DNA from 4 places in the Klebsiella sp. genome. Region 1 is predicted to be linked to each of the others. Evidence: predicted binding sites of a transcription regulator. Region 1 holds the regulator's gene; each other region holds the start of a gene.
What was found. The regulator Fur, encoded in region 1, represses iron uptake genes when iron is present. The targets are predictions, from matches to a motif close to ATAATAATGAGAACNACTATCAA.
Positions count from the first base shown of each region.

Region 1 (5,030 bases):
TGGGATGACCCGCGTATGCCGACGATCTCCGGTCTGCGTCGTCGCGGTTACACCGCTGAATCCATCCGTGAGTTCTGCAAACGCATCGGCGTGACCAAACAAGACAACACCATTGAAATCGCTTCGCTGGAATCCTGCATTCGTGAGGATTTGAACGAAAACGCTCCGCGCGCGATGGCCGTTATCGACCCGGTTAAGCTGGTTATCGAAAACTATCCGCAGGGCGGTAGCGAAATGGTGACTATGCCGAATCATCCGAGCAAACCGGAGATGGGCAGCCGTGAAGTACCGTTCAGTGGCGAGATCTGGATCGATCGCGCGGATTTCCGTGAAGAAGCGAACAAGCAGTACAAGCGTCTGGTGCTGGGCAAAGAAGTCCGTCTGCGCAATGCTTACGTTATCAAAGCCGAGCGCGTAGAGAAGGATGTGGAAGGTAATATCACCACTATCTTCTGTACCTACGATGCTGACACTCTGAGCAAAGATCCGGCTGATGGTCGCAAGGTGAAGGGTGTGATTCACTGGGTGAGCGCAGCGCATGCGCTGCCGGTAGAGATTCGTCTGTACGATCGTCTGTTCAGCGTGCCAAATCCCGGTGCTGCTGATGATTTTCTGTCGGTCATGAACCCGGAATCGCTGATTATCAAGCAGGGTTTTGCTGAACCAAGCCTGGCGCAGGCGCAGCCTGAAAAAGCATACCAGTTCGAGCGTGAAGGTTACTTCTGCCTCGACAGCCGCTATGCAACCGCAACCAATTTGGTATTTAACCGTACCGTTGGTCTGCGCGACACCTGGGCAAAAGCCGGCGCGTAGTTATCCGCTATTTATGAGAACGCCGCAAACAGCGGCGTTTTTTTTATTTCAGAATCAGGAGATTAAATTCCCATATTTTCGCGATGCGAATTAATCTTGTTTACAGATTGTAATAATCACAACTATTTGTCCCTTCGGTCATCCTCTATAAAATCATGTAATCGCTTTCATTACGCCTATTTTTTCTGATATAGCAAGCACTTCCACGTCAAATGCATGACATCTACGACTGAAACAAAAAGACATAGATTATGTGCGCTTTGTCATAATCTTCATCTTTGATCACCGAAAGAGATTGATAATTCGCGTCACGAAAAATAGTCTATACCCAGTGGTTATGCGGATTTTACCGCTCCACTTTTTAAGCAGTTTTATTTTATTTTTTTCGCTAGTTGCCCTTGGTAACTGCGTTTTTAAAAAGTCAAAGAGGATATGCATATGCGTACGTTTAGTGGCAAACGTAGTACGCTGGCGCTGGCTATCGCCGGTGTGACAGCACTGTCAGGTTTTGCAATGGTACCGGATGCGAAAGCGGAAGGGTTCATTGATGATTCAACGTTAACCGGCGGCATCTATTACTGGCAGCGTGAACGTGACCGTAAAGATGTGACCGACGGCGACAAATACAAAACTAACCTTTCTCATTCCACCTGGAACGCCAACCTCGACTTCCAGTCCGGCTATGCCGCCGATATGTTCGGCATTGATGTTGCGGCCTTTACCGCCATCGAAATGGGTGAAAGCAGCGACAGCGGACACCCGAACGAAATCGCTTTCTCCTCACGCAATAAAACTTACGATGAAGACTATTCCGGTGATAAGAGCGGGATCAGCCTGTACAAAGCAGCCGCCAAATTTAAATTTGGCCCGGCATGGGCGCGTGCTGGCTATATCCAGCCTACCGGTCAAACCTTGCTGGCTCCGCACTGGAGCTTTATGCCGGGTACCTATCAGGGGGCTGAAGCCGGTGCTAATTTTGACTACGGCGATGCGGGCGCGCTGAGTTTCTCCTATATGTGGACAAACGAATATAAAGCGCCGTGGCACATTGAGATGGATGAGTTCTATCAGAACGACAAGAAAACCAAGGTTGATTATCTCCACTCTCTCGGCGCCAAGTATGATTTTAAAAATGACCTCGTGCTGGAAGCCGCATTTGGCCAGGCACAGGGTTACATCGACCAGTATTTCGCTAAGGCCAGCTACAAATTTGATGTCGCAGGCACGCCGCTAACCACCAGCTACCAGTTCTACGGTACTCGCGATAAAGTCAGCAACGGCGGGGCGAACGATATTTATGATGGTACCGCCTGGCTACAGGCATTGACCTTTGGCTATAAGGTTGCTGATGTTCTCGACCTGCGCCTGGAAGGAACCTGGGTTAAAGCCGATGGTCAGCAGGGCTACTTCCTGCAGCGTATGACGCCGACTTACGCCTCATCTAACGGTCGTCTGGATGTCTGGTGGGATAACCGCTCTGACTTCAACGCCAACGGTGAAAAAGCGGTGTTCTTCGGTGCGATGTATGACATGAAGAACTGGAATATGCCGGGTTGGGCCTTCGGCGCGTCCTATGTTTATGCATGGGATGCAAAACCAGGAAAAATGTCTTCTCCTGATGCTTACTACAACCCTGACAAACGTCTGGAAGAGTCAGCCTATAGCCTGGATGCGATGTACACCGTACAGGAAGGACGCGCGAAGGGTACGCTGTTTAAACTGCACTTTACTCAATACGACAACCACTCCGATATCCCAAGCTGGAGCGGCGGCTACGGCAACATCTTCCAGGATGAGCGCGACGTGAAGTTCATGGTTATTGCTCCATTCACCATTTTCTGATGCCAGTGCGGCGGGCGTGATCCTGCCGCAATTTCCCGAGGTCGATTATGAAGAAGCTATTGCTTGTCGCCATTGTGGCGGCAGGTCTGGTTGCCTGCACGCAGTCGCCAGCGCCGAAAGAGGATTCAAAGTTAAAAGATGCCTACAGCGCCTGTATTAATACTGCTGAAGGTAACCCAGATAAAGTCGAAGCCTGCCAGAGCGTATTAGACGTTCTGAAGCAAGAGAAGCAGCATCAGCAGTTCGCCACCCAGGAAAGCGTGCGAGTACTGGATTACCAGCAATGTATCCAGGCGCGTAAAACCGGTAACGATCAGGCAGTACAGTCGCGCTGTGACCAGATTTGGAAAGAGATTCGTAGCAACAACACGAAACCCTGATTTTTACTTTTCGTAGCCATAAAAAAAGCCAACCGTCAGGTTGGCTTTTTGCTGCTTACGCAACGGGGAATTACTTTTCCACCGCGTCGTGGGCATGTTCATCTTCGCGGCAATCGCCTTCTGCACAGTGACCGTACAGGTACAGGCTGTGGTTGGTGAGGCGAATACCGTGTCGGGAGGCAATCTCACGTTGACGAGCTTCAATTGAGTCATCGCTAAATTCGATCACTTTGCCGCAATCAAGGCAAATCAGATGATCGTGATGATGCTGTTGCGTTAGCTCGAAAACGGATTTACCACCTTCGAAATTATGACGGGTGACGATGCCGGCGTCGTCGAACTGGTTCAGTACGCGATAGACGGTTGCCAGACCAATCTCTTCACCCATATCAATCAGGCGTTTATATAAGTCTTCCGCACTGACATGATGGTTATCCGGTTCCTGCAGGACTTCCAGGATTTTTAATCGCGGAAGTGTCACTTTCAGGCCAGCCTTCTTTAATGCGGTATTGTTGTCAGTCATGCGGAATCTGTCCTGTTGCTAAACGATCTACTTCCATCAACGGAAGTAATACAGAGAATCACCCGATGTAATGCGTCTCATTATAGAACTGCCATGGTGAAATGAAAACTGCAAGCATCGGGCCTTGTATGCTGTCAAAAACGAGGCACTGGCTACAAAGTGCTTCACGTGACCTCGTTAAATCAGAGGACATTGTACAGATATGTGATTAAAAGTTAAAAACTTGTAGCTATAACTTTGATTGCTTTTATCTATTAATTCGGCGAAATCTGACGATAACGCCGTTTAGACTCAGGCATTCTTGATTTCTTCGAGGTGCAGCTCTTCAGAAATCTGTTTTACCCATTTTTCCACGCGTTCGTTAGTCAGTTCTGGCTGACGGTCTTCGTCGATGGCCAGACCCACGAAGTGGTCGTCATCTGCCAGACCTTTAGATGCTTCAAAATGATATCCAGCGGTCGGCCAGTGACCAACGATAGTGGCGCCGCGGGGTTCGATGATGTCGCGAATGGTACCCAGCGCATCACAGAAGTATTCAGCGTAGTCTTCCTGATCGCCGCAGCCAAACAGCGCGACCAGTTTGCCGTTGAAATCGACTTCTTCCAGCGTCGGGAAGAAATCATCCCAGTCACACTGTGCTTCACCGTAGTACCAGGTTGGGATGCCGAGCAGCAGAATATCGTGAGCTTGCAGATCTTCTTTGCTGCTCTTGGCAATGTCGCGCACATCAGCAACATCTTTACCAAGCTGCTTTTGAATCATTTTTGCAATATTTTCGGTGTTGCCGGTGTCGCTGCCAAAAAAGATGCCGATGATTGCCATGAGTAAAATAACCTCTTGAAACTTAATGATGTGGTAGGGACTTAAATGCCCACAGATAGGGGCAATGATAGCAGAACTGAGAAGGGCGCGGAAACAGCAATCACGCCCGACTGCACACTCTGCTACATGAAAGCTTATTTTTTGAGGGTTTTAGGCTTTATCCTGGCTGCGCAGGGCCGCCAGTTGGTTCATCAGCATCTCTTCAATCAGATCGCTGCGGTTCATGTTGCGGGCTTCGGCCAGCTCATTGAGCGCATCAACCGCATCGGCATTGAGCTTCAGCTCAACGCGCTTCAAACCGCGAACTTTATCGCGCTTGAGCTGATTGCGTTTGTTGATACGCAGCTGTTCGTCGCGTGAAAGCGGATTGGTTTTCGGTCTACCCGGCCGACGCTCGGTTGCGAACAAATCTAATGTCGTACGGTCCGTTTGTTCTTTTGCCATGATTCAGAGTGACTTCGGGGGAAACAAGCTGTCGGGCATAGCCGACGCAGATAGCCCGCCATAATACATCAGGCGAGGGGCTGCGCCAACGACCGCGGGCATTCTGCCGCGCGGTCGGGCAGATTTTAGCCAGTTACGCGGCTATGGAGGTCAAATAACGGCGTATTGCCCGTAAAACAGCCTCTGGTTTTTCTGCATGTACCCAA
Region 1 covers NZ_JAPUEW010000075.1:118,578-123,607, forward strand. Annotated here, with positions in the region: gene glnS (glutamine--tRNA ligase) at 1-813, shown strand, start outside; gene chiP (chitoporin ChiP) at 1,252-2,655, shown strand; gene QVF11_RS22580 (ChiQ/YbfN family lipoprotein) at 2,703-3,035, shown strand; gene fur (ferric iron uptake transcriptional regulator) at 3,106-3,558, opposite strand; gene fldA (flavodoxin FldA) at 3,850-4,380, opposite strand; gene ybfE (LexA regulated protein) at 4,531-4,824, opposite strand; gene ybfF (esterase) at 4,958-5,030, opposite strand, start outside.

Region 2 (5,030 bases), on a different contig from region 1:
CGCTGCTGCTGGACTTTACATTTGGTCCGGCGGGCTTGTCTTTTACTGAACTCTGGCAAAGCCTTTTACATCCGGCGAGCGTCAGTCCTGGGACGCGGATTATTGTCTGGCAGATCCGTTTGCCTTATGCGCTGATGGCGCTGTTAGTGGGTATGGCGCTTGGTCTGGCGGGCGCTGAAATGCAAACTATTCTGAATAACCCGCTGGCCAGCCCATTCACTCTTGGGGTGTCATCCGCGGCGGCATTCGGCGCAGCGTTAGCCATCATATTGGGGATTAGCATTCCTGGAGTACCGTCATCGTGGGCTATTCCGGCGAATGCGTTTGTTTTTGCCTTATTGTCCGCACTGCTGCTGGATGGGATTACCCGTTGGACCCGCGTCGCCACCTCCGGGGTGGTGCTGTTTGGTATTGCACTGGTTTTTACCTTTAATGCCCTGGTGTCGATGATGCAGTTTATTGCTGATGAAGACACTTTGCAGGGACTGGTGTTCTGGACGATGGGCAGTCTGGCGCGAGCATCATGGGAAAAATTGCTCACCCTGGCGCTGGCGTTTGTCATTGTTATGCTATGGTCAATGCGCAGCGCCTGGCAGCTTACGGCGCTGCGCCTCGGTGAGGATCGGGCCATGAGCTTTGGCATTGATGTACGCCGCCTGCGTTTATCTTCGTTGCTGCGTATTAGCTTACTGTCGGCGCTATCGGTTGCGTTTGTCGGTCCGATTGGTTTTATTGGGCTTGTGGCACCGCATATTGCGCGCATGCTTTTTGGCGAAGACCACCGTTTTTTTCTACCCGGCAGTGTATTGACCGGCGGGCTGGTGCTTTCATTGGCCTCTATTGCGTCTAAGAATATTTTCCCTGGCATTATTATTCCCGTCGGAATCGTTACCTCGTTAGTTGGCGTACCGTTTTTCCTGAGCATTATTGTGCGCCATCGCGGGAGTATGTCATGAGCGGTTTAAGCCTTCGGGGTATCAACGCCGGGTACCTTAAAAGACCGGTGATCCGCAATCTGAATATTTCAGAACTCCCTTGCGGAAAAATTACCGTTCTTTTGGGGCCAAATGGCTGCGGGAAATCGACTTTGCTACGTTCATTGGCCGGGCTGAACAAAGCGTATGGCGAAGTGCTATTGTCAGGAGAAAACCTGCTGTCGCTATCTTTTGCCGAACGTGCAAAGAAAGTGGTGTTTTTACCGCAGTCGCTGCCGCAGGGCGTCCACCTACAGGTACTGGAATCAATTGTTGTTGCTCAGCGCGCATCGGGAGATCGGGAGCCTCGCCATAGAGAAGCCCAGGTGCTGACATTGCTGGATCAGCTTGGGATTGCTCATTTATCGTTGCGCTATCTTGACCAGCTTTCCGGCGGCCAGCGGCAGCTGGTAGGGCTTGCGCAATCGCTAATCCGCCACCCGCAGCTGTTACTACTAGATGAGCCTCTTAGCGCGCTCGATCTGAATTATCAATTTCACGTGATGGATTTAATCGCGAGGGAGACCCGCACACGAAATATGGTCACGCTGGTTGTGGTGCATGATATCAACATCGCTTTGCAGCATGGCGAACATGTTCTGATGCTTAAAGAAGGGGAGTTGGTGGCAAGCGGTGCGCCGGAGGCGGTGATTACAACTGAAAATTTGGCGGAAGTGTTCAATGTGCGAAGTCGAGTAGAGCGCTGTTCTCAGGGAAGGCCACAAGTGATTCTGGACGGGGTTATCAGGGTATAGAAGCTACCGGATAGCCTGGGCTATCCGGTAAATTAATTACTTCGCTTTACCCTGGTTTGCAACGGCTGCGGCTTTCGCGGCGATCTCGTCGGCATTGCCCAGATAGTAGTGTTTGATAGGTTTGAAGTTTTCGTCGAATTCATACACCAGCGGCACGCCGGTTGGAATGTTCAGCTCGAGAATTTCTGCTTCGCCCATGTTGTCGAGGTACTTCACCAGCGCACGCAGGGAGTTGCCGTGAGCGGCGATAATCACGCGCTCACCGCTTTTCAGACGCGGCAGAATGGTTTCGTTCCAGTAAGGCACAACGCGGTCGATAGTCAGCGCCAGGCTTTCGGTGGTCGGCAGTTCTGCATCGGTCAGTTTTGCGTAACGCGGATCGTGCCCCGGATAGCGCTCATCGTCTTTGGTCAGCTCCGGCGGTGTTACCGCAAAGCCACGACGCCACTGCTTAACCTGCTCGTCACCGTATTTTTCAGCGGTTTCTGCTTTGTTCAGACCCTGCAGCGCACCGTAATGACGCTCGTTCAGTTTCCAGGATTTCTCAACCGGCAGCCAGGCCTGATCCAGTTCGTCCAGCACGTTCCACAGAGTGTGGATGGCACGTTTCAGCACAGAGGTATAAGCAAAATCGAAGCTGAAGCCTTCTTCTTTCAGCAGCTTACCGGCTGCTTTTGCTTCACCAACGCCTTTTTCAGACAGGTCAACGTCATACCAACCGGTGAAACGGTTTTCGTTGTTCCATTGGCTTTCGCCGTGACGAACGAGTACCAGCTTAGTTACAGCCATTCTCTTACTCCTCAATACACGTCATCCTTCGCGCCGCCTCATTGTTGGCTGCTTTCACTCACCCTGGTCACATAGTTAACTATGCTTCCAGAGATTCGTTCATTTGCCGCCTTGATGCGACCCGAATGCTGTAGTGTATATATTTATTGATTGATAACTATTCTCATTATATTGCTGTGATTTACCTCACGGCAATGCTTATCCCTAACCATAGCGAAAATAGTGGCTCAGTGTAAGGTGCTTGTAAAATTGAGGTTATGTTTTTGTCTGTAAGTGGCGTATTTTTCAGCGAAAGGATAAAAAAACCCTCCATCAGGAGGGCTTGGGATTATTTCACAATAAACTGATATTCCGTCAGGCTGACGTACTCTTCGCCGGGGCGTAGAACGCAATCCGGCTGCGGCCATTCCGGATGGTTCGGCGAATCTGGCAGGAACTCGCTTTCCAGCGCCAGACCTTGCCAGTCATCGTACGGTTGCGCCGTACGCGACGGCGTGCCGCCCAGATAGTTGCCGGAGTAGAATTGCAGGGCCGGAGCGGAGGTATAGACCGTCATCTGCAGTTTTTCGTCCTGCGACCAGACGTGAGCCGCCGGACTGCTGGCATCGCCCAGCGCCTGAAGCAGGAAGGCGTGGTCGTAGCCTTTCACTTTTTGCTGGTCTTCGTCGCGCAAGAAATCATCTGCCAGCACCTTCGGCGTGCGGAAATCGAAGCTGGTGAGGGTGACGTTTTGCAGATCGCCCCCCGGAATACCGTCGCTCTCTACCGGCAAATAAACATCAGCGAAAATTTGCAGCCTGTGGTTGCGCACGTCACTCTGCACGCCGTCGAGGTTGAAATAGACGTGGTTGGTCAAATTCACCGGACAGGGTTGGTCAACGGTGGCGCGATATTCGATGGAGATCCGATTATCGTCGGTCAGGCGATAGTGCGCCGTTGCCGTCAGATTGCCGGGGAATCCCTGATCGCCATCGTTAGACGAGAGTGAAAACAGCACGTGACGAGCATCAGTGCTGACAATCTGCCAGCGGCGCTTATCAAAACCATCTGGCCCGCCGTGCAACTGATGGCCCGCTTCGTTGGACGGGGTCAGATTGACGGTACAACCATCCAGCGTAAAGCGGCTGTTAGCGATGCGGTTAGCGTAACGACCGACGGAAGCGCCGAGATAGGCGGCCTGGCGCGTATAGTCGCCAGGAGTCGCGCAGCCGAGCAGCGCTTCGCGCACGCTGCCGTCAGCCAGCGTCACCTGCGCGGAGAGCAGCGTGGCGCCCCAATCCATGACGGTCACCGTCATCCCCGCGTCGTTACGCAGGATGAGGATATTCCACGGCTGGCCGTCCGGCGCCAGCTCCGTTGTTTGATTTAGCATTGTCCTGCTCCCTGAGACGGCTTGCACACGTAGAACGTTTCTTTGATACCGGTTTTTGCTTCGTACTCTTTGGCAACGGCCTGCTGCACGGTATCGACCAGATCTTCCGGCACCAGCGCGACAATACAGCCGCCGAAACCGCCGCCGGTCATGCGGACACCGCCTTTATCGCCGATGGTCGCTTTGACGATGTCCACCAGGGTATCGATCTGCGGTACGGTGATTTCAAAATCATCGCGCATCGAGGCGTGAGATTCCGCCATCAGTTCGCCCATTCTCAGCAGATCGCCTTTTTCCAGCGCCGTGGCGGCTTCCACGGTACGAGCGTTTTCGGTCAGGACGTGGCGAACACGTTTGGCGACAATCGGGTCAAGCTCGTAGGCGACAGCGTTGAACTCATCCAGAGTGACATCGCGCAGAGCGGGTTGCTGGAAGAAGCGAGCGCCGGTTTCGCACTGTTCGCGGCGCGTGTTGTATTCGCTGCCGACCAGGGTACGTTTAAAGTTACTGTTGATAATCACCACCGCGACACCTTTTGGCATCGAGACCGCTTTGGTCCCTAATGAGCGGCAGTCGATCAGCAGCGCGTGGTCTTTTTTACCGAGTGCGGAGATGAGCTGGTCCATGATGCCGCAGTTGCAGCCAACGAACTGGTTTTCCGCTTCCTGACCGTTCAGCGCAATCTGCGCGCCGTCGAGGGGCAGGTGATAAAGCTGCTGGAACACGGTACCGACGGCGACTTCCAGTGAAGCCGAGGAGCTTAATCCTGCGCCCTGCGGTACGTTGCCACTGATGACCAGGTCCGCGCCGCCGAAGTTGTTATTCCGCTGCTGGAGATGCTTCACCACACCGCGAACATAGTTCGACCACTGCTGGGTATCGTGGCTGGTAATCTGCGAGTCCAGAGAGAACTCATCGGTCTGATTGTCGTAGTCGGCGGCAATCACCCGCACGGTACGATCGTCACGCGGCGAGCAGCTGATGACCGTCTGGTAATCAATTGCGCAGGGCAACACGAACCCATCGTTATAGTCGGTATGTTCGCCGATCAGGTTAACGCGGCCAGGGGCCTGGATAACGTGGCTGGCCGGATAGCCAAACTTTTCAGCAAACAGGGCTTGGGTTTTCTCTTTCAGACTC
Region 2 covers NZ_JAPUEW010000020.1:8,640-13,669, reverse strand. Annotated here, with positions in the region: gene QVF11_RS08000 (FecCD family ABC transporter permease) at 1-956, shown strand, start outside; gene QVF11_RS07995 (ABC transporter ATP-binding protein) at 953-1,729, shown strand; gene gpmA (2,3-diphosphoglycerate-dependent phosphoglycerate mutase) at 1,766-2,518, opposite strand; gene galM (galactose-1-epimerase) at 2,847-3,890, opposite strand; gene galK (galactokinase) at 3,884-5,030, opposite strand, start outside.
Region 2: gpmA (2,3-diphosphoglycerate-dependent phosphoglycerate mutase) is a predicted target of Fur. The motif match lies at 2,669-2,691, and genes of this name have one in related genera.

Region 3 (5,030 bases), on a different contig from region 1:
CCGCCATCCAGATCCCCGGCTGTGCCGCTACCAGCGGTAAACGAGTGGTCATGATCGACTCCTTAGGACGCATGGTGCGCGGGGGTGAGGGTTGACCAATTTGCTGCCAGCCAGGCGTTGCACGCGTCCAACGACTGCGGAGAGCACTCTACCGTCCAGCCCTCCGGCAACGCGCAGTGGTGCGGCCACAGGCTGAACTGCTGTTGGTCATTGCGCAGAATGTAAAACTGCCCTTGCGGATTGTCGAAGGGGTTACTGAATTGCATGTCAAATTCCTCGTAAAGCGCGCTTTGCTACTCTTCGCGGCATAAAGGCTGCCACAGCTGGATTAACCCCGCCGTCAGCCCGCCGCGCCAGCAAAGCGCATCATGCCCGCCGTCAACCTGACGCCAGAAAATCGTCTGCTGTTCCAGATGCGCAAGAAGCGCCTGGCTTGCATGAAAAATGATCGGCTCGCGAATACCGGCTTCCAGCCAGATTCGCAGCCCTTGCGGATGTAATTCGCCGCGGCTTAGCCGATCAATCAGCAGGCCCGTCTGCGCCCCGCCGCGATGTGGCCACCAGTAAGAGCCGGACTGACTGAGCACGCAACCAAAGCGCTGCGGCCAGTAGAGCGCGGCGAACATGGCGGCCAGGCCGCCAAAGCTCTGGCCAGCCACCACGGTTCGGTCAGCGCGATCGCTGAAAGGGGCCATCTGACGAACTAACGGCAGCAGCTCTTCCTGAACCGCCATCCAGAACGCTTCATTGCAGGGAAGCTCTTCGGCACGATGCTGATTATCAATCACGTCAATCAGCAGATAAACCGCCTGCGGTAGCCGCTTTTCGCGGGTTAAACCCGCCAGCGGCGACCATATCGGCATGCTTTCGGCCCAGAACTGGCCATCAAGCAGAATCGCCAGAGGGCGCTCTTGCGGATTCGCATCACCGGTAGCGTAAACCCAGATCCGTCGCGTATTGCCGAGGCGCTGACTCTGCCACTCAATGCAGACCGGCGGCTGATAAGGTTCATCGCGCAGCGCCCAGCCCGGTTGTTCCGGGGCTTCAGGCAGCTCCAGCGCAGACACCGCATGACCGCGGCCGCCCTTCCAGCTTTGTGGATTGAGCGGGTCGGAGATCGCGCGCGGCAGCAGTTTGCGCCAGCCTTCGCGCAGCAGCGTGCGGTCCGGGCTATCGCCGTTAAAAAGCTCAGGGGAAAAGTCGTTATCGCACTCGGAGGGAACAAAACAGTAGCTCCCGCGCCAGGTGGGTGAGAGCGTGGTTTGCCAGCACCAGGCATCGGTACCGGGAATGCGCTGCAGCGTTTGCGGCACGGAATTCTTATGGTGGTCAGTCACGCCGGTGATATAAATCCACACCCGCTGGATTGCCGAAGACGTTTCATTGCCTGCCGGATCGCGCCACCAGAAGGTCACCCGGTACTCGCCATCCACGGACTCAATCTGCGGACCGGAGATACTTCGCCACCAACCGTCACTTCCTGTCTTTTGCATTCCTTTTTCAACCTTATGTTTATCGTGACATTTATCAACAAACGTATCAATAAACGCAATATTTATTGATAATATTATTGATAACTATTTTCATTTGCAATAGCGTATTAGCGCGCTGTGGGAAGCGCGTCTTTCAAAATTAAACATGTCAGAGATGGCTTATTTAGAGCCAGGACAGCAGGCGTCATTGTTGCCGGCAGTTTGAACACGGACAGCGCGGAGAACCCGGAGCGTACATAGAGTACGCGAGGAGTACGAGCACTGCCCAGGTTCAAACTGGCAAATAAAATAGCCTGCTGCCGGGTTCTTAGTCAGCGACGGAGTGCGTATGCCCTCTACTGGCAACATTGATACCACCTCCCCTCCCGCTGGGAAGGGCCTTTTGGGGAAGGTGGCGACGAAAAGCAGGATTTACAATGAATAACAGGATCAAATCCCTGGCCTTACTGGTCAATCTGGGAATCTACGGGGCTGCCTTTCCGCTGAGCGCGGCGGAAACCACCTCTGATAGCAAAACCGCCACCGCTGATGAAACCATGGTCGTCACCGCCGCCGAGCAGAACCTTCAGGCTCCCGGTGTATCGACTATTACCGCCGATGAAATTCGTAAACGCCCGCCTGCACGCGACGTATCCGAAATTATCCGCACCATGCCGGGCGTTAACCTGACCGGTAACTCCACCAGCGGCCAGCGCGGCAACAACCGCCAGATTGATATTCGCGGCATGGGCCCGGAAAACACCCTGATCCTGATTGACGGCAAACCCGTCACCAGCCGCAACTCCGTGCGCCAGGGCTGGCGCGGCGAGCGCGATACCCGCGGTGATACCGGCTGGGTTCCGCCAGAAATGATCGAACGCATTGAAGTCCTGCGCGGCCCGGCTGCCGCACGCTACGGTAACGGCGCGGCGGGCGGTGTGGTCAATATCATTACCAAAAAAGGTGGCGATGAGTGGCACGGTTCATGGAATACCTACATGAACGCCCCGGAGCACAAAGACGAAGGCTCGACCAAACGTACCAACTTTAGCCTCACCGGCCCTCTGGGCGGGGATTTCAGCTTCCGCCTTTACGGCAACCTCGATAAAACCCAGGCCGATGCATGGGATATCAACCAGGGTCATCAGTCCGAGCGTACCGGTAACTATGTTGATACGCTGCCTGCTGGTCGTGAAGGCGTCGAAAACAAAGATATCAACGGCTCGGTACGTTGGGACTTCGCGCCAATGCAGTCCCTTGAGCTTGAAGCTGGCTATAGTCGCCAGGGCAACCTCTATGCAGGTGACACGCAAAACACCAACACCAACCAGCGGGTAAAAGACAACTACGGTAAAGAGACTAACCGCCTCTATCGCCAGAACTACTCCCTGACCTGGAACGGCGGTTGGGATAACGGCGTCACCACCAGCAACTGGGTACAGTACGAGCACACCCGCAACTCCCGTACGCCTGAAGGTTTAGCGGGCGGAACGGAAGGGATTTTCGATCCAAACTCCGCATCCAAATATGTCGATTCCGATCTGAACGATGTGATGCTGCACAGCGAAGTCAGCATTCCGTTTGACCTGTGGGTTAATCAGAACCTGACGCTCGGTACCGAATGGAACCAGCAGCGTATGAAGGATATGCTTTCTAACTCGCAAACCTTTATGGGCGGCGATATTCCAGGCTACGACAGCACTAACCGTAGTCCTTATTCGAAAGCTGAGATTTTCTCGTTGTTTGCCGAAAACAATATCGAGCTGACCGACACCACCATGCTGACGCCTGGTCTGCGTTTCGATCACCATAGCATCGTGGGCAACAACTGGAGCCCGTCGCTGAACTTGTCCCAGGGACTTTGGGATGACTTCACCTTGAAAATGGGTATTGCCCGCGCCTATAAAGCGCCGAGCCTCTATCAAACCAACCCTAACTATATTCTCTATAGCAAAGGGCAAGGCTGCTATGCTACCGGTGCCGCCACCGGTATCGGCTGCTACATGATGGGGAATGACGACCTGAAGGCCGAGACCAGCGTTAACAAAGAGATTGGCCTTGAGTTCAAACGCGACGGCTGGCTGGCCGGGGTGACCTGGTTCCGCAACGATTATAAAAACAAGATTGAGGCGGGTACCGTTCCGCTTAGCCGCACCTCCATTACCAGCAAGGGGAAAACGACCTACACCGATATCTATCAGTGGGAAAACGTTCCTAAAGCCGTAGTTGAAGGTCTGGAAGGTACGTTGAATATACCGGTTAGCGAGACCGTTAACTGGACCAACAATATTACCTACATGCTGCAGAGCAAGAATAAAGAGACCGGTGAACGACTGTCGATCATTCCTGAATATACGCTGAACTCGACCCTGAGCTGGCAGGTTCATCAGGATGTTTCGCTGCAATCCACCCTGACCTGGTACGGCAAACAAGAGCCGAAGAAATACGATTATCAGGGCAAACCGGTTACCGGTTCGGACAAACAAGAGGTTAGCCCTTATAGCATCGTGGGCCTGAGCGCGACCTGGGATGTAACGAAGAACGTCAGCCTGACCGGCGGCGTGGATAACGTCTTTGATAAACGTTTGTGGCGTGAAGGTAACTCCCAGACTACCGGAAGCACAACCGATGTTTCCTATATGAGAGGCGCAGGCGCGTACACCTACAACGAACCGGGCCGTACCTGGTATATGAGCGTCAATACCCACTTCTGATGGTTCTCTTATACCCTAAATAATTCGAGTTGCAGGAAGGCGGCAAGGAAGCGAATCCCCAGGAGCTTACATGAGTAAGTGACTGGGGTGAGCGCGCGATGCCAACGCACATGCAACTTGAAGTATGACGGGTATAAATCTCCCCCGCCCTCTTCTCATAGAGGGCGGACGGGAGAATCTGTTAACATCCCGTGATGAAAATCCAACACTCAATCATTCAGCTTGCCGGTCACTCGCTTCAGCGGATAGATTTCGACCCGGCGACCTTTCAACCTGAAGATCTGTTCTGGCTCCCGCATCACGCCCTGCTAACCGACTGTGCCCGCAAGCGGCAGACCGAACATCTTGCCGGGCGTATTGCGGCGGCTTATGCGCTACGGGAAGTGGGCGAAAAAGACGTTCCTGCCATTGGCGACCAACGCCAGCCCCTTTGGCCCGTCCCGTGGTACGGCAGCATCAGCCACAGCAAACAGACGGCGCTGGCAGTAGTTTCTGCTGGGCCGGTCGGCATTGATATCGAGAGGATCATGACGCCTTCGCTGGCGGCAGATTTGGAAAGTAGCATCGTCAATGCTGAGGAAAAAACGCTGCTGGATGCCAGCGGCCTGCCGTTTGAGCTGGCGCTGACGCTGGCGTTTTCGGCGAAAGAGAGCGCGTTTAAGGCCTGCCATGTGAACGTGCAAGCCGGGAGGGGTTTTACCGATTTTGAGTTGGTGTATATAAAGGAAGGAATTTTGCTTCTTCGGCTATCCGCTAAAGAGTTTAGGCTGCAATGGATTAAGGCCGGAGAGTTTGTTATTACGCTATGTTCGTCATAAAAACAAAAACCCGCGCGGTTATCCAC
Region 3 covers NZ_JAPUEW010000073.1:3,917-8,946, forward strand. Annotated here, with positions in the region: gene entF (enterobactin non-ribosomal peptide synthetase EntF) at 1-52, opposite strand, end outside; gene QVF11_RS21770 (MbtH family protein) at 63-266, opposite strand; gene fes (enterochelin esterase) at 294-1,544, opposite strand; gene QVF11_RS21780 (TonB-dependent siderophore receptor) at 1,910-4,186, shown strand; gene entD (enterobactin synthase subunit EntD) at 4,381-5,004, shown strand.
Region 3: fes (enterochelin esterase) is a predicted target of Fur. The motif match lies at 1,565-1,587, and genes of this name have one in related genera.

Region 4 (5,030 bases), on a different contig from region 1:
CGCGATAACTATTCTGACTATGACCGGCGGAAATCCCCTTCGAGATAATCGTCGAGCGGGTATTTTTACCGATATGAATCATTTTGGTCCCGGTATCCGCCTGTTGATGACCGCTGGTGAGCGCCACCGAGAAGAATTCACCGATAGAGTTGTCGCCGCGCAGAATACAGCTCGGGTATTTCCAGGTGATTGCCGAGCCGGTCTCCGACTGGGTCCACGACATTTTGCTGTTTTCACCTTCGCACAGGGCACGTTTGGTGACGAAGTTAAGGATCCCGCCAGTGTTGTTGTCGCCGGGGAACCAGTTTTGCACCGTGGAGTACTTCACCTCGGCGTCTTTATGAATAATGACTTCGACCACCGCCGCGTGCAGCTGGTAGCTATCGCGTACCGGTGCCGAGCAGCCTTCAATATAGCTGACGTAGCTACCTTCATCGGCCACCAGAATCGTGCGTTCAAACTGGCCGGTTTTCTCGGCGTTAATACGGAAGTAGGTCGACAGTTCCATCGGGCAGCGTACGCCTTTCGGCACGTAGATAAAGGTGCCATCAGATGCGACCGCCGCGTTAAGGGCGGCAAAGAAGTTGTCATTGCCGGGCACCACGGTGCCGAGATACTTTTTCACCAGCTCAGGGTGATCGTGGATCGCTTCGCCGAAGGAACAGAAAATAATCCCCTGCTCCGCCAGCTTTTCGCGGTAGGTGGTCGCCACGGAAACCGAGTCAAAAATGGCGTCGACGGCCACTTCTCGCCCTTCACGTACCGGCACGCCGAGCAGGTTAAACGCCTCTTCCACTTCATTGGTCAGAAATGCGCTGGGACCGGTTTGTTGCTGAGCCCCGGGTTCAGATGCGCAGGTGTCATCGCAGTTGCCGCAGGAGGGCGCTGAATAATAGCTGTAATCCTGATAGTTCAGCTTGTCGTAGTGCGCTTTCAGCCAGTGTGGTTCTTCCATCGCCTGCCAGGCTTTAAACGCATTAAGACGAAACTCCAGCATCCATTCTGGCTCATTGCGGCGTGCAGAAATCGCCCGAACCACCTCTTCATTTATGCCTTTCGCCAGCTCATCGGTCTGTAGCTGGGTAAAAAAGCCTTCTTTATAGTTGAGTGGCCCGCCGCTCCAGGTTTTGACATCGTCAGTTGCTTCAGTATTACGAGACATAGTTACTCCGCCTGAACGCCAAAACTTTCACCGCAGCCGCATTCGTGCTGGGCTTTTGGATTATGGAATTTAAAGATCTGATTTAAGCCTTCGCGAACGTAATCAAGCTCGGTGCCATCGATAAACGGCATAGCTTGCAGCGGTGCCCACAGCTTCGCGCCGTCACGCTCGAACAACAGGTCGTCTTTCGCCGGTTCGGCGATTAATTCGAGGACGTATCCAAAACCGGCGCAGCCGCTGGTTTTGACGCCAAGACGCAGTCCCTGCATTTCGGGTTGCTTACGGACCAGATCGCAAATATGGGCGGCGGCGGCCGGAGTCATCTCCAGACCGCGCCAGCTAAAATCGTCGGGATTAAAAGTTCCTGCTTGTAAGTCCATCGCTCTACCTCATAGGTTGACGCCATCAGGGCATACCCGCCATGTTAGTGATAATGATTATCACTTCAACCCATCCAGAGAAGGGGTATTCCACTATCAGGCTCTTTTTTTGTACTTTTTATAAGCATAGACCCTGTTCCCCGCGTTTTCAGCCCATCATTTTTTGTTTTAATATACTGAAAAATAATAAGTTATTTATTATCAGGCGGTGTTCTGAGGTGCAATGGAAAAGATGTATCGAAAATACCGATTTTTGAAATAGAAAAAGAGTCGTTCTGCTGATTACCCCGATGTGTCAAATCAGCCGCTTAGCCCCAGTGCTCGACTCGCAGTGAGTGAGCGAAAAACGAACAATTCTCATACTACTTCAAAGCAAATACATTCATGCAATAGATTCTATTCATTTTCATTATAAGTACTCCTGTTTCACAGAAATAAAGATTTATTTGCCAAAAGCTAGTTCGTGTAAAATGAGCTGCTAAATTTTCTTCATCTTTAAACGCAATGTCACAATGCTGACTTATCAGGAACGTATGTAGTACTGGATTATGGATATAGAAACAGATGTAATGTCGATGTGTATGGTCGTATTGTTAATTATAAGCGTTTTGCTCGATTAACCTCTTCCCACTATAAATCCGTGAGCCTCGCCGTCTTCGGTAAGGCCTTCACATTCGTTAAGAAATAAGGAGATTCATAGGATTCGCCCGCCGTGGGATTGTTTGCCAAAAGCGTACCCTCTATGCTTTTATCCACAAACTCACGAGGTGATAAAAATGAAAAAAGCAATCATTGCACTTTTCGCAATTGTTTCGATTACAGCCGCCAGCGCTTTTGCCGCAGATAAAGCAGAGGCTCCCGTACCGACAGCCAATAATGCAGGCCATCCGCCGTTTGAACTCACTCAGGGCCACGGTCCGATGCCGTTTCCCCCTTTACCACCGCAAAAGCCGGTATTATTCTCCGCAACAGTGGCAACCGATAACCCGGTTGAAACCATTAATAAACTCACACCGCTTATTCCTGCCAGCAAAGCTAAACATTATGAAGTTCGCGTGGAAGTCGTGCCAATGCCTGATATGCCGAGCCTGTAAGCCTATAACTTCGCCATGGATTTATCAGCCAATCAGGTGATTTATAACGATTAAAAAAGGCTGCCGACATTGGCGGCAGCCTCTTCATTTTATGACTCAATTCGTGCGCAGGAAGAATTAGCTCTTAATCTTCCTGTAGATAAACAGTACCACCAACGCACCGATTACCGCCACGATAAAGCTACCAAAATTAAACCCGTCCACCTTGCCAAAACCGAAGAAGGTGCTGATCCAGCCACCAACTACAGCACCGATGACACCGAGAATTACGGTAACGATAAAACCACCGCCGTCTTTCCCCGGCATAATCCACTTGGCTAAAATACCGGCAATAAGCCCAAAAATAATCCAGGAAATGATACCCATAGCTAACTCCGTCCTCTTTGTTACCTTGTAAATCTTTCGTATCTAAAATATTAGCATATATATTACGAAGTTTTTATTATTTTATATTTATCATGTGAATACTTGTCATATGAGAGATGATGGTCTACAGATTATGGCGTGGGTAACTCATATAAGGAGTGAAGAATGGGCTATTACGTCATAAAAAAATCGGAAAAGAACGTCTCTCAACCCTGGTATTTTGTGCTAAAAGCGGATAATCACGAAACGATTGCCTCCAGTGAAATGTATTCATCTAAGGAGGCTGCGAAAAAGGGGATTGCTTCAGTGCAGAAGAATGGAGCAAGTGAAACCATTAAAGACGAGACGCAGTAAAGTTCAGGGGGGAAATGCTCCCCCCTGATTATCTTATATCACTGCCGTGGTGAGCCGCGAAGAGCAGCAAAGACGCCCCTGCTCATCAGAGATTTCGATTTGCCAGACCTGGTGGCGAGAGCCAACGTGCAGCGCCCGGCACACGCCGCGAACCCTGCCGCTACGCACCGAGCGAATGTGATTGGCATTGACCTCCAGCCCCACCACCTTCTGCTCTCCTTCGCTACACAAATAGCCGGCCACCGAGCCTAACGTTTCGGCTAACACCACCGACGCGCCGCCGTGCAGTAGCCCAAAGGGCTGATGGGTGCGACCGTCTACCGGCATCGTCGCCTCGAGCGAATCATCGGTAATCGCTTCAAACTGAATATCCAGCAGACCGACCATATTGCCGTCACCCATCGCGTTCAGCTGTTCCAGCGTACTTTGACGTTTCCAAATCATCCAATAATCTCCAGTAACGCCTGCAGCGGGTGACGGACACCACTACCTTCAATACGCTTCACCTGGCTACGGCACGAATAGCCGGTAACCAGACAGCGGTTACGCGGTAGACGCTGCATTGCCTGCTGCCAGGAAAGTGCGTAGATGGCCAGCGAGTTGGCGTGATTCTTCACTTCATGGCCGTAAGTCCCGGCCATGCCGCAGCAGCCTACATTAACGTTTTCCAGCTTCGCACCGAAGCGCGCGAAAATATCCGCCCACTGTTTGGTCGACGCGGGAAGCGCCGTCACCTCGGTACAGTGGCCAAACAGATACCACGACTCGCCGCCCTGATCCTGCACGGCTGTCGCCGACAGCGCCTGCGGCAGCCACTCATGCACCAGCATCACACGAAAATCACCACGTTTATCGCCCAGCACCTGGTTGTATTCATCGCGATAGCAGAGCACCAGCGCCGGATCGACACCGACCATTGGCATGCCTAGCTGAGCCACGCGGTTGAGGAAATCGGCAGTTTTCTGCGCGGTGCGCGCGAAGCGCGTCAGGAAACCCTTAATATGCTGCGCCTTGCCGTTTGGCGAGAACGGCAGAAGTACCGGCTGATAACCGACCTTTTCCACCAGACGGACAAAATCGGCCACCACCTGCGCATCGTAATAACTGGTAAACGGATCCTGGACCACCAGCACCATTTTTGCTTTCTGCTCAGCACTCAGTCCTTCCAGCTGTTCCAGAGTGGTATTTACCGAGCGATGGCCGACCATCTGCTGTTTCAACGAGGGCGTCGAGAGCAGCGGTAAATCCACCATGCCGATATGCTTTTCCGACAGCTTGCGTATCCACGGCTGGTTAATAAAGAAGTTGAAGGTCTTCGGCGCATGCGCCATCAGCGGCGCATAGGATTCAACGGTTGCCACCAGATGATCGCGAACCGGGCGCAGGTAGCGGCTGTGATAGAGCTGCAGGAAGCGCGAACGGAACTCCGGGACGTCGATTTTTATCGGACACTGGGTCGAGCAGGCTTTACAGGCCAGACAGCCGGACATTGCCTCTTTAACCTCATGCGAGAAATCGTACTCTCCTTTGCGCGCATGCCAGCTATTACGGGTGCGTTCGACCAGGGTTCGCAGGCTGGCACGTTTTTCCGGCAGATCGTTTTCCAACTGGTTAGGATCGATACCACGATCCGCCAGCAGACGTAGCCATTCGCGCACCAGCGTCGCCCGACCT
Region 4 covers NZ_JAPUEW010000052.1:12,812-17,841, forward strand. Annotated here, with positions in the region: gene sufB (Fe-S cluster assembly protein SufB) at 1-1,162, opposite strand, end outside; gene sufA (Fe-S cluster assembly scaffold SufA) at 1,165-1,542, opposite strand; gene QVF11_RS16335 (hypothetical protein) at 2,319-2,636, shown strand; gene QVF11_RS16340 (GlsB/YeaQ/YmgE family stress response membrane protein) at 2,754-3,002, opposite strand; gene QVF11_RS16345 (YegP family protein) at 3,168-3,356, shown strand; gene menI (1,4-dihydroxy-2-naphthoyl-CoA hydrolase) at 3,390-3,800, opposite strand; gene ydiJ (D-2-hydroxyglutarate dehydrogenase YdiJ) at 3,797-5,030, opposite strand, start outside.
Region 4: sufA (Fe-S cluster assembly scaffold SufA) is a predicted target of Fur. The motif match lies at 1,584-1,606, and genes of this name have one in related genera.